3 regions of the Desulfurispirillum indicum S5 genome follow, and region 2 is predicted to be linked to each of the others. Evidence: riboswitches for the same ligand, from Rfam matches in the RefSeq annotation. Region 2 holds a riboswitch; each other region holds the start of a gene.
The links. A riboswitch is a leader RNA that binds a small molecule or an ion and turns the genes downstream of it on or off. The one in region 2 is predicted to bind cobalamin.
Positions count from the first base shown of each region.

Region 1: linked by a shared signal. The riboswitch ahead of cobT (nicotinate-nucleotide--dimethylbenzimidazole phosphoribosyltransferase) and the one ahead of SELIN_RS11830 (ribonucleoside triphosphate reductase) in region 2 are both predicted to bind cobalamin.
Region 3: linked by a shared signal. The riboswitch ahead of metE (5-methyltetrahydropteroyltriglutamate--homocysteine S-methyltransferase) and the one ahead of SELIN_RS11830 (ribonucleoside triphosphate reductase) in region 2 are both predicted to bind cobalamin.

Region 1 is NC_014836.1:1,832,343-1,840,304, reverse strand. It holds gene cbiB (adenosylcobinamide-phosphate synthase CbiB) at 1-1,004, opposite strand, end outside; gene SELIN_RS08680 (aminotransferase class I/II-fold pyridoxal phosphate-dependent enzyme) at 1,088-2,119, opposite strand; gene SELIN_RS08675 (cob(I)yrinic acid a,c-diamide adenosyltransferase) at 2,129-2,650, opposite strand; gene cobA (uroporphyrinogen-III C-methyltransferase) at 2,651-3,370, opposite strand; gene SELIN_RS08665 (sirohydrochlorin cobaltochelatase) at 3,363-4,274, opposite strand; gene cobT (nicotinate-nucleotide--dimethylbenzimidazole phosphoribosyltransferase) at 4,271-5,332, opposite strand; cobalamin riboswitch at 5,584-5,774, opposite strand; gene SELIN_RS14050 (chemotaxis protein CheD) at 5,853-6,341, opposite strand; gene SELIN_RS14045 (PAS domain-containing sensor histidine kinase) at 6,857-7,962, shown strand, end outside.
Region 2 is NC_014836.1:2,520,908-2,528,869, reverse strand. It holds gene SELIN_RS11860 (TonB-dependent receptor) at 1-777, opposite strand, end outside; one part of gene SELIN_RS14885 (IS5 family transposase) at 790-1,221, opposite strand; one part of gene SELIN_RS14885 (IS5 family transposase) at 1,223-1,627, opposite strand; gene SELIN_RS11845 (FecR family protein) at 1,896-2,879, opposite strand; gene SELIN_RS11840 (RNA polymerase sigma factor) at 2,876-3,391, opposite strand; gene SELIN_RS11835 (bacterioferritin) at 3,653-4,150, opposite strand; cobalamin riboswitch at 4,249-4,441, shown strand; gene SELIN_RS11830 (ribonucleoside triphosphate reductase) at 4,622-6,688, shown strand; gene nrdD (anaerobic ribonucleoside-triphosphate reductase) at 6,685-6,858, shown strand; gene SELIN_RS14225 (anaerobic ribonucleoside-triphosphate reductase activating protein) at 6,855-7,565, shown strand.
Region 3 is NC_014836.1:2,202,519-2,210,480, forward strand. It holds gene mgtE (magnesium transporter) at 1-554, opposite strand, end outside; gene SELIN_RS10340 (ATP-binding protein) at 895-1,680, opposite strand; gene cooS (anaerobic carbon-monoxide dehydrogenase catalytic subunit) at 1,677-3,650, opposite strand; gene SELIN_RS10350 (Crp/Fnr family transcriptional regulator) at 3,760-4,446, opposite strand; gene SELIN_RS10355 (alpha/beta hydrolase) at 4,616-5,521, opposite strand; cobalamin riboswitch at 5,834-6,007, shown strand; gene metE (5-methyltetrahydropteroyltriglutamate--homocysteine S-methyltransferase) at 6,220-7,962, shown strand, end outside.

The DNA.
Region 1 (7,962 bases), 690 kb from region 2:
ATATCTCCCCCATTCGCGGTTCCCCCCCTACAGCAGTGGGCAGGGTGCCAGGTGATGCCGAATATGGCGACGGCGAGAAACATCACCACGATGGTGGCGGCGCTGAACAGGCGCGTGGCGTTTTGGATGGTCTGGGCGTTCAGGGGTTCTGTGCCATCGCCGATCCAGGGTTTTTCCTTGCGTTGGCCGTGGTAGGTGGCGGGGCCGCCCAGCTGCACGCCGAGGGCTCCGGCGAAGGCGGCCATGCTGTGGGCGGAGTTGGGGCTGGGGTGGGCTTTGCGGTACCGGGCTGCTGCGCGAAGGGCTCCGGCTGCCGAGGCTCTGGGGGTAAACAGGGTGGCCAGGGCGATGACGAGGATGCTGAGGCGGGCGGGCAGGAAGTTCAGCAGGTCGTCGGAGCGGGCGGCGAATGTGCCGAAGTGCTGGTAGCGTTCGTTGCGGTAGCCGACCATGGAGTCCAGGGTGCTGATGGCTTTGAAGAACATGGCGGCGGTTCCTCCCCCCAGGGCGGCGTAGAGTGCGGGGGAGAGCACGCCGTCGGTGAAGTTTTCGGCGACGGATTCCACGGTGGAGCGTGCCACTTCCGTTTCGTCCAGTTCGCTGGTATGGCGGCTGACGATCATGGAGAGGGCGTGGCGGGCATTTTCCAGCTCTCCGGCGGCGAGGGGTGTGTGGACTGCCAGGGCGTGTTCTTCCATGGATTTGCTGCTGATGCAGATAGCGATGATGAGGGTATTGACGACCACATAGGCCAGCAGGTGCCACTGCCAGCTGAGGTACAGCGCTATGGCGGGCAGGAGGCTGGCCATGGTGACGGAGAAGAGGGTCAGCAGGAGGCCGCCGAAAAAGCCCCACGGGTGCAGAAATGTTTCCAGCCAGCGGTTGAGGCGGCCCATCAGGCAGACGGGGTGGAGGCTGGAGTGGGGGTCGCCCAGCCACTGGTCCAGCATGAAGGCCAGCACCAGGCTCAACAGGTTCAGGCTTACAAAAAGCATCAGATTCATACACGCTCCTTCATATGGGTGCCTGTCACACGGGGTTTTCCATTGTCAGCCTGATTGGCGGTATGTGCAAGGCCTGCCAGGATTCAGAAGCTCGCAAATGCTTGGGAGAGAGGCCGCATATCCTCCTTGATGCTGAAGCGGATGCAGGAGCTGTCCAGTCCGGCAAAGTTGCTGCAGTCGCGGATCAGCACCCGCTGCTGCAGGCAGTGCCGGAAGAGGTGGCTGGCGTCGCGTCCGTGGAGCTGGCAGAGGAGGAAGTTCACCGCCGAGGGCAGGGGGGTGAGCCAGGGGAAGGCGGCAAGTTCCCGGTAGATGGAGTCCCGACGCTTGGCCATGGTTCGGGCGACGCGGGTGCTGTCTGCGCTCAGCAGGCGCATTCCCATCTCCTGGGCGATGCTGTTGACACTCCACAGGGAGCACCGGCTTTCAAGTTTTTCCAGCAGATCGGCGCTGCCACCCATGGCAAAGCCCAGGCGCAGGCCGGGAATGCCATGGATTTTGGAGAATGAGCGCAGCACCAGCAGGTTGGGTGTCAGGTGGGGCACCAGGGTCAGCGCGGCTTCGTCGCAGTGGAAGGGCAGGTAGGACTCATCCACCACAAACAGGGTTCGGGGGTGGCGCTGTACCAGGGAGAGCACTTCCTGGCGGGAGGCTGTGGTGGCGGTGGGGTTATTGGGGTTGCACAGAAAGCACAGGTCACCGTCCACGTTCAGGGTGGCGAAGTCGTGACGAAAGCCGTGCTGCGGCTCTGCCAGGAGCATGTGGATGTCGAGGTTGTACTGGCGCGCGGCATGGGCGTAGTCGCTGTAGGTTGGCCCCAGGATGGTGACGCGCTTGCCGCCGTAAAGCTGGCAGATGCGTTCTATGGCCTCGGTGGTTCCGGCGGTGACCCACACTTGCTGTGAACTGAGGCCAGAGGCTGCGGCGCAGGCGGCCTTCAGGGTCTGGCTGTGGGGTTCGGGAAGGCGGGCCAACAGGCCGGGCAGGTCAATGTCCGCGATGCCTTCGGGCTGCCAGTCGGCCACATTGGAGCTGTAGTCGCGAATATCTCCGGGGTCGCACCCGATGAAGGCCGCTGCCTGGAAGATATTGCCGCCATGGTTGCCTTGCTGCATGTTTTGTCCTTACTTTTCCATTCCCCTGCGCGCTGCTACTCCCTGCTGAAAGTAGTGCTTCACTTCGCGCATTTCGCTCACCAGATCGGCCTGCTGCAGCAGAAAGTCCGGGGCATTGCGGCCGGTCAGCACCAGTTCGGTGTGCGCTGGCCGCAGAGCCAGCAGCTCCTGTATCTCCGCGCGGCTCACCAGCTGCCTGTTGAGGGCGGCGATGAGTTCATCGAGGACGACCAGATCATAGGTTGCCGACTGCAGGGCGCGGCGGGCTTCCTCCAGGCCAGCGCGTGCCAGCTGGCGATCTTCTTCCGCAGGTTCCCCGCGGATGAACTTCCCGCTGCCAAAGGCGCGGTGGGTGATGCGCTGCTGCAGCTGCTGCAGGGCGGCCCACTCCGATGAATCGCCCTTCTTGAGGAACTGGCAGAAGAAAACTCTGCCTCCGGCCCCGGCGCAGCGCAGCGCCAGGCCGAGGGCGGCGGTGGTTTTGCCCTTGCCGTTGCCGGTATAGATCTGCACGTACCCCTGGGGGAGCATCTAGAGTGCCGAAAACATGGCCACATCACCGATGATGATGGTGGCCGGGTGGCTGACGCGCTGGCTGTCGATGCAGGTGAGCACGTCGTCCAGGGTGGTGGTGAAGATGCGTTCCTGTGCGGTTTCCAGGCTCTGGCCGATCAGGATGGGCGTGGAGGGGGCCATGCCGTGTGACAGCAGCTGCTGGCGGATGGTGGGTATGTTTTTGACGCCCATGTAGACGACAATGGTAAAGCCCAGGGCGCACAGGGCGTCCCAGCGGTAGCTGGTTTCCAGAGTGTCGGCCTTGGTGTGACCGGTGATGAAGACCACTCCCGGCACGCTGCGCCGGTCGGTCAGGGCGCTCTGCACTCTGGCGGCCAGGGATGAGGCCGAGGTGACGCCGGGAATGATGGTGACGCGGGCACCCACGGCGCGGGCGGCTTCCACCTCTTCGATGGTGCGGGCGAAGACGGAGGTGTCGCCGCCCTTGAGGCGCACGACGCGCTTGCCCTGCTGCAGTTCATCCACGATCATGGCGTTGATCTGGGCCTGGGTCATGCAGTGGGCGTGGTAGGGCCGCTTGCCCACATCCCGGCCTTCGCAGGCGATGTACTGCTGGATGTCGGGATGGATAAGCCGGTCGTAGAGGACCACTTCGGCGTTGCGAATGGCTTCGATGCCGGCAAGGGTTATGGACTGGCCGCCCAGACCGGCGCCCACGATGATGAGTTCACCCATGGGTGCCCTCCAGTGCGATTCCGGCTTCCTGCGCGGCCTGCTCCAGGCAATCCAGGAAGATGCGGCGCACGGCGGGGTTCTGTCCCAGGCCCTCCAGCACCGTGGTCACGGTATAGCCGTCGCCCTGAAGCATGGTGAGCCACGAGTCCTCTTCGTCGCCGGCCATGTCGTTGCGGGCGTGGTCTCCGGCCACGTACATCAGGGGTTTCAGGAGCACGGAGCGCGCTCCGGCGGCGACCAGCTTTTCCTGTACGGTTTCAAAGTCGGGCAGGCCTTCCACCAGGCCAATGCAGACGGGGATGCCATACTGGCGGCGCAGCAGAATTTCCAGCTCGTAGTAGGCGCCCTGGGCCATGTGTTCGTTGCCGTGGCCCATGTAGACCAGGGCGGCTCCGGCGGCGCGGGCGGCGTCGATATCGGGTTTGAGGGCCGCTACCAGGGCGTCAAGCTGCTCACGGTGGTGAAAGGAGCCCAGCAGGGGCTTGCCGATGGCGACTTTGGCGAAGGGCTGCAGGTGGGGTTTATGGGCCCTGATGGCGCCCAGGGCTTCCACGCAGGCCACCAGGTCGCGGTATTCCTCGCCATCGACGATCAGCACGGGCTGCACCACGATGTTGCGGCAGCCTTCATGCTGCAGATCGGCCATGGCGCCCAGCACGTTTTTGACGGCAAAGATCTGCTGGGGAATGTTCGGGTGGTCACGGCGATATGCCGCGTCGGCGGCGCGCTCATGCCACTTGCGGCGGATGAAGTTGGAGGTGAAGGCCAGGCGGACGGGGATGCCGGGATAGCGCTGCTCGATGTCCCGCAGCATGGCCAGGATGGGTTCCAGGGTGGCGGGGTAGGTGGTGCCGAAGGCCGCCAGTACAATGGCGCTTTGGGGAACGGATTCGGGGTGTTTCATGGTCGTATATCCACCAGGTAGTCGCGGTTGATCATGGCTTCATCGAAGGTGGCCATGGTGCTCAGCATACTGAGGGCCGCATCCACAATGCCGAAGGCCAGGGGGCAGCCGGTGCCTTCGCCCAGGCGCATATCCAGGTGCAGCAGGGGTTCCAGCTGCAGTTCCGCCATAATGCGGACGTAGCCGGGCTCCGCCGAGCGGTGGGAGGGGATCAGGTACTCCCGCACCAGCGGATTGAGGCGGCAGGCCACCAGGGCGGCGGCGGCGGAGATAAAGCCGTCGATCACCACGGGGACTTTACTGTGGGCAGCGCCCAGAAAGCAGCCCACCATGCCCGCCACGTCCAGTCCGCCCACTTTGGACAGTACATCCAGGGGGTCGGCGGGGTCCGGCTGGTGCAGGGCCAGGGCGGCGCTGATGACCTGTTTTTTGCGGGCCAGCGCTTCGTCGGTGATGCCGCCCCCTTTGCCCACGGCCTCGTCGGCGCTGGCTCCGGTCAGGGCCATGAAGATGGCGCTGCTGCAGCTGGTGTTGCCGATGCCCATTTCGCCGGTGCCGATCAGGTTATAGCCTTCGTGTGCCAGCTCCTGAACCACCTGGATGCCGGTGAGGACGGCCTGTTCGGCCTCGTGGCGCTCCATGGCCGCTTCTTTGGCGAAGTTGGCGGTGCCGGGGCGCACTTTGCGCGCAATCAGGCCGGGGTGGGATATGTTGGGTTTGATGCCGATATCCACCACGCGCACATCGGCTCCATTGGCGTTGCTGAGCACGCAGATGCCCGTCAGGTTTTTGAGCATGTTGATGGTCTGAATGGCGGTGACTTCCTGGGGAGCGCAGGCGATGCCCTCTTCCACGATGCCGTGGTCAGCGGACATGACGATGGTGCACTTCCTGCGGGGGGCGGGGGTGATGGTGCCACTGATGGCGGCCACCTGGGCGGCGATGGATTCCAGCCTGCCCAGGCTGCCCAGGGGTTTGGCCAGGCTGTCAATGCGGGCCTGGGCGGCAGCGCGGATTTCGGCGCTGGGGGCGGTGATGGTGTCGATGATGGGCTTCATCACGGGTTGCCTCCCGTGGTGTCCGTGACGGTTCGGGCGGCACCAGGGGAATTCGGGGGAAACATCCGCTGCCATGGTAAGACTGACAGCGGGATACAAGCAAAAAAAGCTGGCATGAAAAAGCCTCCTGCGTTGTATCCCGGGCAAGCAGGGGAACACAGGAGGTACACGTTGCGAGCAAAACCCGAAAATGTCCGAACCGGCACCCACCTTCCATACCCGGGAAGGGTTGAGTACACAGGTCTGCCGTGCAGGCCTGTGTGATTCCGGCAGGTCTCCTGACTTGCGATTCATCCTCCCGATCGCCTTCCCAACCTGAGAGGCCAGTGGCAAAGTGATCCGTCGTCGTCGCTCACAGTGGCGGGTCCGTGGGGGAGTTGCACCCCGCTTCCCTTTTCATCTGACACGGGCAGTGCCAGACACCGGAATCTGTTGCTGTTTCTTTTACCGAAAGCGGGCGTTACTGTCAAAGCCATTCAGCGGGGGCGGAAGAAAAGTGTCTGCATCGGCAACTCTCCTGTCACAGGCACTCGGGAAGCGTGGGCAGGCGTTTGAGCAGAACCTCTCCGCTGGCGCAGTTGATGAAGACTTTACGGCCATTGATGCCTCCGGTTTCCTGGTGGCTGATGGGGTAGCCAAGTTCGCGCAGCAGGGTGAGGGTAACTTCCACATTGAGCTCTCCGACGCTTATCCAGGCGTGACGCCTTGGCTGGTTTGCCATACGGCTGCCGCCAAAGACGCTGACGGTGAGTTCGTGGGGTTTGACGCCACGGGAGCGGAAGGCGTCATGGAGAAAGCGCACACAGCCATCGGCGTACTTCAGGGGAGTGGTGGTGCTGGCCTGGCCGATGGAGGGCATCAGGGCATGGGTGATGCCGGTGATCTTCAGGCGTGGGCTGTGCATGATCACGCAGACGCAGGAGCCAAGGATGGTGTAGATGGTCTGAGGATGTTCACCGATAAGGGCCTCGGCTGGCTTGAGGCAGATGGCTTGGCTCAGTTTCCGCATGGTGCTTTCCGGTACTCTTGAGTGTTGGAGGTGTGATGCCATTCGTAAGCGTATCCATGAACTTCCCCGGCCACTTGGTGTGCTCCCGGAATGGCGGGAAAAGGTTCAGCAGGCTGCTGAAAAACCCTCATCTGCGGTGTTGCCCGCCGTCGCGCGTCATTGCAACGTACGGGAAGTACGCTTCATTCCACGCTCCGCGAGCGCCTTGCACCTGAGCATTTTTCAATTGCCTGCGTATTTTTTAAGTATTTCAGCAAGCTGTTGCCATCGTGAGGAGTTCCGGAAATTCTCGCACACCAGGCGGGGAATGGCACGGGGAAAATGAAAAAATGGCTGCATGCCTGAATGGCCTGGAAAACGGTACGCTGAATATATTCTGCATTCCTACTGGAAGCATGGGTAAAGAATGGGTAATTTGCCATGGAATAAGTTGATAAAAAGATATTGCAGAGACTTTCTCGGAACAGGTACAACACAGGTTCGGGCTCACTGAAAATGAAAGTGGTGAGAGGATCATGCGTATACCTTTGATCTGTATCGTGCTCTGCATGTCGTTGTCTGTGGCCTCAGGCGAAGAGCTCTTCACCTATGGTGCTTTCCTCAAGCATGGTTCGGTCATGCTGCTGATTGATGAACAGACGCGCACTATTCTGGATGCCAATCAGGCGGCTGTGGATTTCTACGGTTATGATATTGATACCCTGCGCCGGATGCACATGGGACAGATCAATATTCTGCCCGATGCCTCGGCGCAGCGGGCACTGCAGCTGCATCGTGAGGCACCTACGCAGTATGCGCACTTTCAACACCGCCTGGCTTCGGGGGAAATCCGGCAGGTGGAGGTTTTTACCTGGCTGTTTGAGCGACAGGGCCGAAAGGTTCGGCTTTCGACGGTCAGGGATCTCTCCGCTGGCAGTGACCTGATCTACCTGCTGGATCGAGTCTACACCCAGGATCGCTTTGCCGAGCAGATTGCGGGATTCGGGCACTGGACACTGGATCGAAACTCCATGCGGATTTTCCTCACCGAGGGGGCGGCGGCCATACTGGGCATTGGGGACCAGCAGATCTCCTATGACGAACTTCACGCCATGGTGGTGCCCGAGGATCGCATCACCCTGGACCACTTTCACCAGAACCTGCTGGAATTTGGTATGCGCAGTGAACAGACGCTGCAAATTACCCGGGCTGATGGCAAAAGCGCTTTCGTGCGCATCTTTGCCAGTTATGATCCCTTTACCAACGTGCTCACCGGCGTGATCAACGATATCACGGAACACACACGGACCCTGGATCGTCAGCAGCACCAGGCGACGCTGTTTATCATCGTCCTTGGCGTTCTGGTCGTCGGCCAGTTTGTCATCATTAACTTGCTGATGCACTTTCGCAAGCTGCGGAAGCGGGCGGAGAGCAACCTGCAGGAGCGGGAGACGGAACTCTCCTCGCTGGTGGCATCCATGCAGGATATTCTCTTTGTCTTTGACCAGGATGGACGCATCCGCAGCTTTCATGCTCCCGATCCCGAGTCGTTGCTCAGCTCGCCGAAAAAGTTCCTGGGGAAACACTTTCAGTCGGTTCTCCCAGCGGCAGTATCCTGCAAGCTGGAGCAGGCCCTGGATGA
Region 2 (7,962 bases):
GGTGGCTCCGGTACCTTCCGCGCTCGTGACCGGGCCCTTGTCGATGCGGATGCCGCCGACCAGGTCGGGGTCCACGTAGCTGCGGCTGGAGACGCCGGCATAGCCGCGATAGACGGTGGTTTCCTGGCGCGCGCCGTCGATGAGCACCGGAACGCGACCCTGCCCCTGCATGCCGCGAATATTCACGTCCAGTCCGCCACTGTTGCGGTTTTCACCAATGAGTACACCGGGAGTTCCCTGAAAGATGTCGCCCACGGAGGTGCCGCGAAAGCGTTCGATATCCCTCTGGGTGATGATATTGACCGAGGCGGGAGCGCGAAAGGTGGCGTCGTCTTCGCGGGTACCGCGCACGGTTACGGGAGCCAGGACGACCTGTTCCCGTTCTGTGGGGCGCAACCCCACCGGAAGCGGGACTCCCTGCAGCTCCTGAAGCTCTGTGACTGGCGTCACGGAAAGCTCCATGTCAGCTGTCCTGTGAGGGGTCAGTGTGATGAGGTTGTTGCCGTTGAGGTGCCACTGGAGTCCGGTTCCTTCCAGCAGTTGCTCCAGAGCCTGGTCACTGCGCCACTGCCCCTGCACTCCCGGCGACTGATGATCCTGGACGATGCGATCGTCCACCAGGACATCAATGCCGGTGGCAAGGGAGAACTGCAGGAGGGCGCCGCCCAGTGGCTGGGCGGCTATGGAGAAGCTGTGGAAGGAGGCGAGGTTGGCAGCGGGAGCGGGTATGGCGTTCAGGAAAAGCGCCAGAGCGACAAGCGCGCAGGCGCGTACCATGAGGCTAAGAACTTATCCATAAATTACGCCGATTTTCCTGTATGTGATTATGGCTGCCGCAAGACACGTCAACCCGTAGTGAGTGACCTCAAGCTTCTCAAAGCGCACATGAATCTTCCTGAAACGGTTGAACCAGGAAATAGATGCTTCCACTATCCAGCGCCTCGCCTTCTTTGATGGGTCACGCTTCTTGTCCTCGATCTCTTCTTTTCGCTGCTTTACATGGGGTATGTATCCGCGCTGAAGAATGCTGCTGAGCGCCTGCTTTCCCTTGTAGCCACAATCTGCGCAAAGATGCTGCTCCTGCTCTGCAGGCTTCTCGAAGACTACGCCATCAAGAACAGCTTCAAGCTGGCTCACATCATGCCGGTTCGCTCCGGTTACGACGATGGACAACGGGACGCCACGACCGTCCACCAGGACATGACGCTTGCTCCCGTTTTTTTCCCCGATCCGTCGGGTTCTTCCCTACGGTTTCAAGAGCCATTGGTGCTTTGTACATTCCGCCATCTATGCTTTGCCACTCCCAGGCAATTCCCTCCATCTCGTCATACTCAGCCAGCCCTTGACGCCAAATAGCTTCGAATACACCGGCCTTACTCCACTCAATGAAGTACTTGTGCACGGCACTGGCGCAACCAAACTGCTCCTTGGGTATGGCTTTCCACTGGCAACCGGTGCGCAGCACATAGACAATGCCGGAAAACGCCATTCTGGGGTCAAGTCGCTTCCGTCCGCCACCAGGCTTGCGTTTGTAGGTCTTGTCAGGATCTCTTTGCTGGATTGGCAGCAAAGGCTCAACTCTTTGCCAGAAAGCATCTGAGACTTCCCATGATTGCACTTTAGACATAAATCACCGCCATGAATGATCTCTCACTGAATCATTCTATAGCAAACTATCATAATGGTCAATAATTATTTATGGACAAGCTCTAAGTCGGGGCATGCGGTGTTTTCTCCTCTTTTCTGGTTATCGATCCCTCTACCAGGTAAGACGGAAAACCATGCAAAATGTACGGGCCGGTGAAAACATTTTTTGCATAATCTTTAAAAATTCAACGAAGCTAATGCTTATGGCGAGGGTGAGCCCCTGTTGTTTCGTGCGGTTGCGGCATCAGTCAGTTGGCGGATATGCGGATGAAAAAATGGGTGTAGCGGCTCATGCGCACGGGAAAGCTGTTGACGATGCTGTGCAGGGCTGCTTCGGGGTCGCTGGCGCTGAATATTCCGGTTACCGGGATGGCGGCCACGTCCGGGTCGACGCTGAAGCGGGCGCTGTGGTAGCGCTCCAGGTCGCGCAGGACTTCACCCAGCGGGGTGTTCTGGTAGAGCAGGCGCTTCTGGCGCCACAGGCCGATGCTGTTGACATCCACGTCGGGCAGGCGCTGGAGACGGCTGGTGTCGTAGTGCAGTACCTGGCCGGGGTTCAGGGTTACCTGGTGCCCCAGGGTGTCAACTTCCACCTGGCCGCTGGCCACGGCGACCCTGGCGCCAGCGGGCTCAAGGCGCAGGTTGAAGCTGGTGCCCAGCACGCGGACTTCGCCTGCGGCGGCTTTTACCCGGAAAGGAGTTGTGTCGGGGGCAACGTCAAAGAACCCTTCGCCATGGCGCAGGGTTACCTGGCGCTGGTGGTTTTCCATCTGGACGCTGATGGCCGAAGCGGCCCCCAGGGAGATGCGGGAGCCGTCTGCCAGGGTAATCTGGCGCAGCTCACCGGCACGGGTGCAGTAGTCTGCGCCCAGGCAGTGCAGACCGGGAGAGTGGTGCAGGCTGATACTTGTGATGCCTGCGACCACCAGAAGGACGGCGGCGGCGGTGGCCAGGGTGGACCAGGCGCGTTGCCGGAGTGCCCGGTGGCGAAAGGTGGTGCTGGCCCGGCGCGGGGCCAGGTCCTCCATGCCGTGCCAGATGCGCTGTATTTTCCGCCAGGATTGGGCGTGGATGGGGTTCTGGTCCATCCACGCGGACCAGGCGCGGCGGTCGGTTTCGCTGGCCTGGTCGTCCTGCAGGCGTACAAGCCAGGCGATGGCCTGCTCGTCTGGACTCTGTTTCTGGGGTGATGAAAGGTCCGGGGTGAAGGAGGTCTCCGGGTGCTGGCTCATGATTTCTCCTGTTGCGTGGCGTACTCATCCAGGCGTCTGGTGCAGTGGGTGAGGGCGCGGGCCATATGTTCCATGATAGTGCTGCGCGTGATGCCAAGCTGTTGTCCGATTTCGCTGTAACTCAACCCTTCCAGGCGCTTGAGCCGGAAGACCTCCCTGGCCCTGGGGGGCAGTTCCGCGATGGCATCCATGAGGATTGCCAGCTCTTCACGGGACAAAGCGGTGTCTTCGGCTGAGGGAGCCCGGCCCATGGCACTTTCCAGTTCTTCGGGGCTGATATCCTCCACGGGCATGTGGCTCGCGGATCGATAGTAGTCGATCAGTACATTGTGGGCAACTTTCAGCAGGTACGCTTTGGGATTGAGCAGGGAGATGGAGCTGCGCAGCAGGCGCAGGAAGGTTTCCTGGGTCAGGTCTGCCGCTGTTCCGGAAGAGGATACGCGGCTGGAGAAATAGCGCAGGATATCCTTGTGGTGGTTGCGGTAGATGTCGTGGGGATTCTGATCTGACATGGATGCCCTCTTCCAGTCGCTCTTCCGGGTGCGTCGCGTTCACGCTGCTTCACCTTCTGGTGAGTGTGGAGGCACGGGCGATCATGTTAGTTTACGCAAACTTTCTAGCGCTTTTTTCGATCCTCTGTCAAGGGTATTCGGGCATTTCAGCAGGAAAGTGCTGTGGGTGAGGCTGTCGCAGGGGTGAAGGGGTGCCGTGGCCAGCAAAAGAAACAGGGAGCGCCGGCTGACGCTCCCTGGATATACATGTTCTGAGGGGTTTTACTCTGCGGGCTGTCCGGCGCTGCGGCTCTTGCTGCGCTCAATGGACTGCAGGGCCAGGTAGTTTTCGCCAAAACGCTTGAGGTTGTCGATTTCGTTGTCATACTGGTCGTAGTGACGCTCTTCATCCATGACCAGATCCTCGAAGAGTTTCTTGGAGACCGAGTCGGCGTTGGTGCCGCACTCGTTGGCCCAGCGGTTATAGTCCATGGCGCTCTGCTCTTCCATTTTGGCAGCCATTTCCAGCATTTTATTCACGTCCTGTTCTGGAATAACGTTGGAGCCGGCTTTCATTTCCACGTCGCCACCCAGGAAGAGGATGCGCTCGGCCAGACGCTCCACGTGGATCATCTCTTCGATGGCGGTGCGCTTGAAGAGCCCGGCCAGCAGGTCGTAGCCCTGGTCGTCACAGTGAAAGTGGAAATACATATACTGGTGGAGCGCGGCGATTTCTTCAGATACGGCCTTGTTCAGCAGAGCTATACTTTTTTCATGCATGGAATGCCTCCTGATATTCGAGATGGATAAAAAAATACGAGTCCGATGGGCAGATACTACTCCAGAAACCCGTGGCAATCAAGGGAAGCCGGGGGTGGGAAATCTTCCGTTGACATGGTCGCAGAGGCAGGGCACTATATCGATCCGGGATTCAGGGAAGTGCGGTGAAAATCCGTCGCTGCCCCCGCAACTGTAAGCCGGACAAGGCTCCATGCGCCACTGTGACAACACGGGAAGGCGGAGCTGAGGATGATGGCGAGCCAGGATACCTGCCCCGAGAACACACAGCGGAGGGATGTTCCTATGGAAGTTCTGTCTTCACGTTCCCGTCTTTTGTAGCCAGCGCTCTGCGGCCCACGTACCCATTTCTTTCATCACATGCGTACCCCTGCCACTGCCTGCCCGGATATTTGCCGGGATGATGTGCCGTCTTCGCGGACGGACAGTGGCGGAAGCCACGGAGCCTGAACTATGATCACTACTGTCATGAAGCGCGATGGTCGTTTTGTCCCCTTCGACCAGGAGCGCATCGCCACTGCCATCTTCAAGGCCGCCCGTTCGGTGGGCGGCAGCGACCGTAACATTGCCTCGGCCCTCTCCCTGCAGGTGCTGCGCGCCCTGGTGGACCAGTACGGCCAGTACGGTTCCTGCACCGTAGAGCAGGTGCAGGACTGCGTGGAAAAGGTTCTCATCGAGGGTGGCCACGCCAAAACCGCCAAAGCCTATATCATCTACCGCCACCAGCGCGCCGACATGCGGGCCATGACCGAAAGCTTCGAAGGTCTGGAGAGCATCGTGGAATCCTACCTGGGCGGCAGCGACTGGCGGGTCAACGAAAACAGCAACACCACCTATGCGCTGCAGGGGCTCAACAACTACATCTCTTCCACCATCACCGCCCGCTACTGGCTCAATAAGATCTATCCGCGCCAGGTGCAGGAAGCCCACTCCCGTGGCGACTTTCACATTCACGATCTGGGGCTGCTGGCGGTGTACTGCTGCGGCTGGGATCTGAAGGATCTGCTGGTGCGCGGCTTTCGCGGCGTGGCCGACAAGGTGGAGAGCAAGCCGGCCAAACACCTGCGCTCGGCCCTGGGTCAGGTGGTCAACTTCTTCTACACCCTGCAGGGGGAAGCCGCGGGGGCCCAGGCCTTTGCCAATTTCGATACCTGCCTGGCACCCTTTATCGCCTATGACCAGCTGACCTACCCCGAAGTGAAGCAGGCCATGCAGGAGTTCGTCTTCAACCTGAATATCCCCACCCGCGTGGGATTTCAGACGCCCTTCACCAACCTGACCATGGACCTGTACGTCCCCTCCACCCACCGCGACGAGCCGGTCATCATAGGCGGAAAGCCCCAGGAACGCACCTACGGGGAATTTCAGGAAGAGATGTTCATGCTCAACCAGGCCTTCATGGAAGTGATGATGGAAGGCGACGCCAAAGGGCGCGTCTTCACCTTCCCCATTCCCACCTACAACGTCAGCCGCGACTTCGACTGGCAGCACCCCATGGTGGGCAGGCTGATGGAGACTACCGCCAAGTACGGCATCCCCTACTTTGCCAACTTCGTCAACAGCGACATGAGCCCCGACGACGCGCGCAGCATGTGCTGTCGCCTGCGTCTGGACAATCGGGAACTGCACAAGCGCGGTGGCGGACTCTTTGGCGCCAATCCCCTGACCGGCTCCATTGGCGTGGTAACCATCAACCTGCCCCGCATCGCCCACAGCGTGGACAGCGAAACGGCCTTCTTTGAGCGGCTGGCCGAGCTGATGGAGCTGGCCCGCGACAGCCTCAAAATCAAACGCAAGGCCCTGGAGCGCCTGACGGAAAACGGCCTCTACCCCTATTCCCGCTTTTACCTGCAGGATATTCATCAGCGCTTTGGCGAGTACTGGCGAAACCACTTCAACACCATCGGCATCATCGGCATGAACGAAGCGCTGCTGAACTTTATCGGCGTGGATATCACCCATCCCGAAGGGCTGGAATTTTCCCGTCGCGTCATGGAATTCATGCGGGAGCGCCTGGGACAGTTCCAGCTGGAGGAAGACGTGCTCTACAACCTGGAGGCCACCCCCGCCGAAGGCACCTCGTTCCGCCTGGCCCGCAAGGACCGCCAGACCCTTCCCGGCATCATCACCTCCGGTACTGAAGAGCGCCCCTACTACACCAACTCCACCCAGATACCGGTGGAGAAAACCCGCGACCTCTTTGCCGCCCTGGACCATCAGGATCAGCTGCAGCCCCTCTACACCGGGGGGACCGTCTTCCACATCTTCCTGGGCGAAGCCGTGGAGGACGGCACCACCGTGGGCAAACTGCTGGACACCATCACCCGGCGCTACCACCTGCCCTACATCACCATCACACCGACATTTTCCATCTGCCCTGTTCACGGCTACCTCAAGGGCGAGCACACCCACTGCCCCCACTGCGCCCAGGAACAGCGGCAGGAAATTCAGACCCGGATTACCGAACTCAAAGGCCAGGACGGCCTGCACGAAATCAATCTGACAGGAGCACACTCATGAGCCAGCGCGAAGCACAGATTCAGCAACTGGAAGAACAGCTTGCCAGCGTCAAAGGAACCCCCTGCGACATCTACAGCCGTGTCGTGGGCTACCACAGCCCCACCAACCACTGGAACGAAGGCAAAAAAGAGGAATTCGGCAAGCGGGAGACCTTTGCGGTCAACCCATGAGCCACACGCCCACCCTGGTGGCCGATTTCACCCCCGTCAGTCTGCTGGACTTTCCCGGTGAAATCGCCACCACCGTCTTCACCCACGGCTGCAACCTGCGCTGCCGCTACTGCCACAATCCCGCACTCGTCCTGGGACAGCCCGGAAGGAGCCGCCAGGACCAGCTGCTGGAATACATTGACCGGCACCAGATCGGGGCCGTCGCCATCACCGGCGGCGAGCCCCTTTTTCAGCGGGAACTTGAAACCCTGCTGCAACAGCTGCGCAGCCGGAAAATCCGGATCAAACTCGACACCAACGGCACCCTGCCCCATCGCCTGAAACAGGTGCTGGAACAGGAACTGGTGGACTTTGTGGCCGTAGACGTCAAAGCCTTTAATGATGCCGACATGGCCCACATCACCCGCACCTGCACCAGCATACAGCCCCTGCTGACCAGCCTGGCCCATCTGTGCAGCGCCAGCATCCCCTTTGAACTGCGCCACACCCTCTGGAAACTGCCCGAACCCGAAGAACTGCGCGCCCTGGCCGCCCACTGCGGCAGCGCTCCCCTGGCCCTGCAGTTTCTGCGCGACCGCGCCCCCATGCTGGATAAACGCTTTCGCTCTCCCCTGTCGGCCACCGATTTCACCACCGCGCACCAGCGCTTCGCGCAGATGTTTTCCCGCGTGATAACACGGGGAGAAAACACGGAAGCCACGAAATAAAGAGGGGAAAATATGCCTCGCGCTAAGCCGCCAGGCTCGCCAAGGAAAGGCAGGGGGAGCTTTACCGCGAATGGACGCGAATAAACGCGAATAGATGCAGGGAGCTGTGAAGGCAGGTTTCTCGCGGAGCACGCAGAGGCGCGGGGAAAAGGCAAAGAGAGATTGAACCACGGAAAACACGGAGGGCACGGAAAAAGAGGGAAAGACATATCTCTCGCCAAGCCGCCAGGCTCGCCAAGGAAAGGCAGGGTTTACCGCGAATGGCCGCGAATAAACGCGAATAGATGTAGGGCGGATAAGCGAACGCGCATCCGCCAGTTGGGATAATATGTCTCACACAAAGTCCACCAAGGCACAGAGAAAGGCACAGTCTCATGCAAAGCTGCGGAGGGAAAGC
Region 3 (7,962 bases), 320 kb from region 2:
ACCCCCAGCAGGCGTCGCTCGCCGTCAATGACAAAGGCGTGGTAGATGGTCTCCTTGTCTGGTGCTTCATGGCGCAGGCGCTCGATACATTGCGCGGCAGTCAGGTTCAGGGGAAGTGCCGCGTAATCGGAGGTCATGATGGCGCCGACCGTCCCCTCAGCATAGGAGGAGAGTTTGCGGATATCTTCGCGTTCCGCCTGGGCCAGGCCGGGGAGAATGGCCTGCTGGTGCTCGCTGTCCAGGTTGTTGTAGAAGTCGGCCCGGTCGTCGGCATCCATGGCGCTGATGATGCGGGTAATCTGGTGAATGTCCAGCTGATCCACCAGCGTCTGCTGGACACTGGCACTGAGGTAGCCGAAGACTTCCGCCTGCTTCACGGTCTGCATGCACCGCAGCACATGGGCAGCCTGGTCAGGCTCAAGCTGATCCATCACGCTGGCAAGGTCAGCGGCGTGGTGCTTTTCCACAAGCGCGAGAATGCTTTTTTCATCTTCAGGGGAAAACTGATTCTGGAAGAGTTCGAGAAAGGTGAGGTAGAGCGTTTCTTTGTGCATGGGCGCCTCCACGGTTGTTGCCCGGCAACAATCCGCTGCAGGCGGCGCACGCCCTTACCTTCGGGGCTGGTTGGAAATACCCCGTGCACGGCACACACCACCGCGGCAGCTGTGGCCGGGGAGGTTCATCGACTGGTCGCGAAAGCTCATGGAGCTTCGCAACGGCGGGTTGGAACTGCTACTGGAACTGTCCATTGCGGTTCGCTGCCTCCTGTGGTGTGTGAAATCCGATCGTCCCAGGACCATCGTTGCCGGTTCAAAAAAGCCTCCGGCGCAAAACCAGAGGCTTATAGCAAAAGGGGGAAGGAGTGTCAAGAAAAGTCAGAGGCTGTGACGCGAATCAGAGGCGACTCTGGACTCTGTGCAGCACCTGCTCCACCTCACTGACAAGAGCGGGACAGGCGTCCACCACCCGGCGCCCCTGGAAGTCGCAGGTGACAGCAGCCGGGGTATAGGGAATGGCTCCCACAAGCTCCAGTTCACTGCCCAATTGTCCCTGCAGGACATCCAGGGTCGTGTCCACCAGCTTGTTGGCAATGCCGTAGACGCGAGGTATGCCCAGATCCTCTGCCAGTTTCACAATGGTTCTGGCCGTGGTGAGGCTGCGTTGCCCCTGTTCCACCACAATCAGCAGAGCGTCAACGCTCTGGGCCGTACCCCGACCCAGGTGCTCAAGCCCCGCTTCCATATCGACGACCACCGCGTCCTGCTCATCCACGATCAGGTGGTTGAGCAGGGTTTTCAGCAGGGTGTTTTCAGGGCAGGCACAGCCGCTGCCCCCCGCTGAGACCGCGCCCATCTGCAGCAGCCGAATGCCATCCTGGCTGACCACGTAGCGCTCGGGAATATCTTCCACCGACGGATTCAGCGAAAACCACTGGCCGGCAGAGCCGGGTTCTGCACCGGTGCGCTCTCGAATAAGCTGACGATCGTGGGCGATGGTGACCACCTGTTGCAGCGCCTGTGGGGGAAACCCCAGGGCCATGCCCAGGTTGGCATCGGGGTCGGCGTCAATGGCGAAGACCTGTTTGCCCTGGCGGGCAAGAATATGGCACAGGGATGAGGCAATGGTGGTCTTGCCGACACCGCCTTTGCCGGAGATGGCAAGTTTCAATCCGCTTTTCATAGGTGCTCCACGGTATCTTCTGATTGCGGGGCGTCACTGGCGACGGACAGCCCCAGGGCGCGACGCTTGAGGTCGATGCGATCAAGCATTTTCTGGGCTGCCAGAAAGGGATCGGTTTCGTAGATCAGTTTGCCACCGAACAGTTTATCCAGATTGAGCTCTTCGTCTGTCCGGTCACCGGTCAGGGTTTGGGTCACCCACTCCGATCCTTTGACCTGGGGGGAGACGCCCACATGGACATCCACGCCGTGAGCCAGGAAATAGGTTCCGATGGAGAGGGCCTTGGGGCTGTGGGTTTCGGGACAGGTTCCCACCACGGGCAGTTGTCCGATGTGGACGTCCAGGGTATCGGCGATGGTCGTCAGCAAATCGGCGGGACGGGAGTTGTCCACACAGCTGCCCATGTGCAGGGTGGGCGGCAGACTCTCCATGCCAACGGCATTGCCAACCGCTTTCAGCACAGCACGCAGGCCTTCGCCACAGTACTCCAGGCCCTTTTCATTCATCAGGTCGTGTTTGGCCAGGGAGTGGGCAGAGCAGCCGGTAGCCACTACCAGTACATTGTGTTTCAGCAGCTCGCGGGCCACGGCCACATTGCCCACGTTCTGCTGCTCGCGGGGATTGGTGCAGCCGACAATAGCCGCCACGCCGCGAATCTGGCCAGAGACGATGGCATCCAGCAGTGGGGCCAGCGGGTTCTGTTCATTGAGGGCACTCAGGGCACCGACGATTTGCTCAACGGAAAATCCGGCGTAGGCTTCGGTTTTCACGGTGGGAATGGCAACCTTATCGGGATTGCGTTTGCCATAGTTGGCGATGGCGCGACGCACAATGGCCTGAGCCGCTTCATCGGCATTGTCGGGATGGAAGTCCACGTGGTTGGCACCGGGGATTTTCACATAGGGCAGGGTGGTGATGATTTCCGTGTGATAGCACTCCGCCACCTGCTGAATACCGGGCATGATGCACTGCACATCCACCACCATGGCCTCCAGCACGCCAGAGACAATCACCAGCTCCTGGCTGGAAAAGCTGGTGGCGACGGGGACACCCTGGCGCATCAGCAGCTCATTGCCCGTGCAGCAGACCCCAACCAGATTGATCCCTTCGGAACCGGCTGCCAGGGCTTCATGTCGCAGCTGCTTCGCCCAGGTGACAATCTTTTCCGACAGCAGGGGCAGGTGACCGTGCACGGCGATATTGATCTTCTTCGCGTCCAGGACACCCATATTGTACTCCGCCTTGACTGCCGTAGGGGTGCCGAACAGGATATCCTGCAGATCCGTGGACATGTGCAGACCGGAATACCCATCCACCAGTCCCATGCGCAGGCCACCCAGCAACAGGTTCAGCGGGTCGGCGTCACAGCCCATGGCCGTCCTGGTCACAGACTGGGCGATTTCCAGGTGCGCGTTGACGGGCAGCAGCCCAAGTTCCTCCCACTTGGCAACAGACTTCTTCTGTCCACGATACCGCAGCCAGTTGAGGACACCTGTCTGCTGCTGAAAGTCCTCCAGCGCCTTCAGGGCAACCGCCCTGGCAATTTCATTCACCTCGCGCCCATGGGTTTCAATGCCCAAACCATCGGCAACGCGCAGCAGCTTCTGGGGATCACGGATTTCGTAGGGCGCCTTGCCCTCTGCGGCTTCCAGCAGAGCCAGGGCAACTTCACGGCCATGTTCGGCATGGGGAGCCGCGCCTTCGGTCAGTTTCATCAGAAAATTGCGGGCCACGATGGTATCCAGGGAGGCTCCGCAAATTCCCCGCTGGGGGCCTTTTCCATTGGGCGCAATGCGGCAGGGGCCCTCCAGGCAGTGGTTACAGCAAACGCCTGTAGCGCCAAAACCGCAGGCGGTATGGGCATCGGCCCGATCAAAGGCCGTTTCCACACCTTCCTGGCGCGCTTTGGTCAGCAGCTGCTGCACGGCCGGATCCATACTCACTTCTTCGACGGTACGTGCTTTCTTCATGGCGTAACCTCCAGATTTTGAAGAGAAATCGAGTTACGCATCATCTAGCACAGACACCAAAGGGAAAAATGTCACCGGCACGACACTTGTGGGGATTTTTTGCAAGCGGCTACAGGGAGGGGGAATCCGCCGTGCTCTCCAGAAAATACGCGGGCTGAAGGATGAGGATTTTCCGGCTGCGGGTTCGCAGAATGCCTTTGTTCTCCAGCTGTCGCAGCTGGGAACTGACCGTCTGCCGCGTGCTGCCAATGGCCGTGGCGATCTGCTCCTGGGTCAGACCCATATCCAGGAGAATACCTTCGCGCACCGGCTCTCCACTGCGGCGAATGGCTTCAGCCAGGTAGTGCATGAGCCGCTTGTCCACCTCGCGGAATGCCAGGTTTTCAATAATATTTACCGTATTTTTCAGGGCATCACCCAGGATGGCCACCACACTGAGCATAAAGGCCGGGTTCTGCTCCATGATTTCGCGAAAATCGCTGACATGCACCAGGGCAATCTGGGTCTGCGCGGCCATGGCCATGCCGAACCCCCGCGCATGACCGCTGTAGACACCGCCGCGCTGCAAAACGGATATGGTGAATTCCTTGCCGTTGGGGCAGCTCAGGAAGATGCGCACACTGCCCTGCAACACCATGTAGATAAAGTCGGGAGCCTCGTGAGGGCCGAAGAGGATGCCATTTTTGTCAGCTGTTCGCCGTTGACATCGCTCCAGGTAAGTGTCAAGCAGATCGGCGGGCAGCTCCGCCATATTCTTCATGGTGTGAAAACCCGAGTCGCTTTTGCCGCCGCGCACACGAAACCTCCTGCCTCTGCCTTCAGAAGACCGTACAGTGACACAGGCCGCCGGAGGAATCAACCACGGAACACGCAGACACGTGCGGGCTATCTCCTCTGCATATTCTGGCAACAGCAGCCATACCGGCTCCCGGATGGGATATCTGGGTTCTGCAGGTTCGCAGAGCCTATGGCAGCTCCTCTGCTGGCACGAGGGCTTCATTCAGAAAATTCACCAGCTGCCGCACCAGTTCCGGTGCCAGCGGCACATCCGGATTTTCATAGGAAATCCGCTGCGCCTGCGGATCGTCTTCAACCAGCTTGAGAATATGATTCATGCCGGGAATCACATGAAGCCGCGCGTCGGGATTCGCCGCCTGAAGCGCCTGAGCCTCAGCGACCGGCACCTGCATGTCGGTCTGCCCATGGAAGATGGCAACGGGAGTACTCAGTTTCTGCAGCTCCTCGGCAGGCTGGTAAGGAAACCAGGAGATCAGGTATGGCTGCACACTCTCACGGAACAGAAGGGCCAGTTCCTGCGGCACAACCGGCACCGTCTCCCCCATTTCGAGGGACCGGATAATCGCCGCCGCTGCACGCTCAAGATCCGTCGGCAAAAGCCCGGATAACTGGTGGCGCAGCAGATCTGCGGCACTTCCTGACGGGCTGGCAAGGGTGACACGGGCGCAGTGTGGCTGCTGCTGAGCTGCCAATATGCCGATCAGGGCTCCCTCGCTGTGACCGATAACCACAACACAGTCAAAACGCGAATCGGCGACAAGCATTTCCATCCAGCTGGCGGCATCCTGAACATAGGTGTCCAGCCGTAGCTGCGACTCATCCAGTGCCGCCTGGTTGCTGGCCCCGATGCCCCGCTTGTCATAACGCACGGAAGCATAGCCCGCACGCGCCAACTCCTCAGCCAGCATCTTCAGACTGTTGTTTCGCCCCGGCAGCCCCACGGTGTTTCCGTCGCGATCCGTGGGACCGGAACCAGCAATAATCAGCGCCACCGCCGCCGTTTTCCCCGCCGCTTCCGGCAACTGCAGGGTACCGCGCAGCGTACCCGTGGCAGTCTGCAGGTGAATATCCACAGCGTGGCTCCCAGCGGACACTTCGGCGTAAACTCCCAGGATCACTGAGAACACCAACAGAAAACGCAACACTTGTACACGGCGACCTGAAAAACTCAGAGAGCCCATGACACCTCCAGGCAAACATGCTTCCTAAGAAAATTCACCATACCTTCCTCCCTCGAGAATGTCCATGCCCGTAGAAGGCAGAACCACCAAAGCGTGACTCCAGGAATGGCACGCCATTCCAATTGCATTTTACCGGTTGACCTGCCATGCCAGAGTGCGGTATCCATAGAGACAGATGAGGGCAGATCCCGTATTACTGGTGAAAACCCTCCCTCCCATTACAGATTCGAGAGCAGGAAACGGAAGACGGTGAAAATCCGTCGCGGACGCGCCGCTGTAACCGGACACATGCTGCATGGTCACTGGATAGTTATCTGGGAAGGCCATGGAGCGAAAAAAGCCGGAAGCCAGAAGACGCCCTGTTCTCAGGCCTGACAGCACCTCGCGCCAGGGTGTAGAGCAGGGGTACACGAATTCTGCTCATGGCTGAACACCGCTGCAGATTCGCGATAACTCTTCCTTACACCCATTTCCTGCCAGCAGGGGATGGGTTTTGCGTTTTCTGCGTGTATGTCCGTCATCGGGAATATGCACGCTGAGCGCTGTCAGTGCCTTTACTTTGGGTACCAATTCCAGAAAAGGAGCTGACTATGCTGACGCACACACTTGGATTTCCCCGTATGGGTTCACGCCGTGAACTGAAAACCATTCTTGAAGCCTACTGGAAGGGAACAGCCACCCTGGAGAGCCTTCAGGCCGATGGCCGCGTTCTGCGCCGTCTGCACTGGCAACTTCAGAGGCGCGCCGGTATTGACCTGGTCCCCGTAGGAGATTTCTCCTTTTACGACCACATGCTCGACATGATCGCCATGGTGGGTGCAGTACCTGAACGCTTCCGCCGGGAAGGTGAACAGGCAGACCTGGACACGCGCTTCTTTATGGCACGTGGAGTGAGGGGCAATGCGAGTGCTCCAGCCATGGAAATGACGAAATGGTTCAATACCAATTATCACTATATTGTGCCGGAGTTCTTTCCAAAGCAGCAGTTCCGGCTCTCCAGCAGTGATCTTTTTGATCACCTTGAAGAGGCGATCCAGGCAGGTTTTCCCGCCAAGCCCGTACTCCCCGGCCCCTTCACATTTCTGGCCCTGGGCAAGGAGACGGTGGAAGGTTTTGACCGCTGGCAGCATCTGGATGCCCTCGTCTCAGTGTACGAGGCTATTCTCACCCGACTTGCCACTTGCTGCCAGTGGATTCAACTGGATGAGCCCATCCTGGCCAGTGATCTCCCCAGGGCGGCCCGTGCTGAATTCACGGCCGTATACAAGCGCCTGCAAAACGCGGCAAACCCGGCGCGGATACTGGTAGCCACCTATTTTGGCGGCCTGGAAGAAAACCTGGAACTGGCTCTGGATCTGCCTGTCACTGGCCTGCATGTCGACCTGGTAAGCGCGCCGGATCAGCTGCCCGCCCTCCTGAGCCAGTGGCCAACATCCAGGTATCTCTCTCTGGGGCTGGTGGACGGCCGCAATGTGTGGCGCACCGATCTTGACCAGGCACGCGAGGTGGCCGAATACGCGTCACAGTGGATTGGCGAAGAGCAGGTCATGCTGGGAACCTCCTGCTCTTTACTCCATGTTCCCGTTGACCTTGAACTGGAGCATGAGCTGGATCCGGAAATTTTCAACTGGCTTGCCTTTGCCCGCCAGAAGTGCGGCGAACTGAATCTGCTGCGCTCCGCCCTTGCCGGCGAACCAGTCGCGGCACCCTTCGAGGAGAATCGCCAGGCGTTGGCGGCACGGGCAGGCAGCAAACGCGTCAGGCGTCAATCCGTACGACACCAGATGGAAGCCCTCACCCCCGAAATCTCTGTGCGTCAGGAGACCTCTGATCAGCGGCGCATCGCCCAGAGTGAACGTTTCAACCTACCCCTGCTGCCGACTACGACCATAGGATCTTTCCCGCAGACACCGGAAATCCGGGCAGTCCGTCATCGCTTCCGCCAGGGGCACATAACCGCGGAAGAGTATCAACAGACGATCAAGGAATACATCTGTCAGGTCATTGACTTCCAGGAAGAGTCCGGCCTTGATGTTTTTGTGCATGGAGAATTCGAACGTACCGACATGGTGGAGTACTTTGCCGAGCACCTGGAGGGTTTCTGTTTTACCCGCCACGGCTGGGTACAGAGCTATGGCAGCCGCTGCGTCAAACCACCGGTTCTCTACGGCGACGTGGAGCGACCGCATCCCATCAGCGTACAATGGACCCAGTATGCTCAATCCCTGACAGGAAAACCGGTCAAAGGTATGCTTACCGGCCCGGTAACCCTGCTGAACTGGAGTTTTGTACGCGACGATCAACCACGCCGCGAGACGTGTCTGCAACTGGCT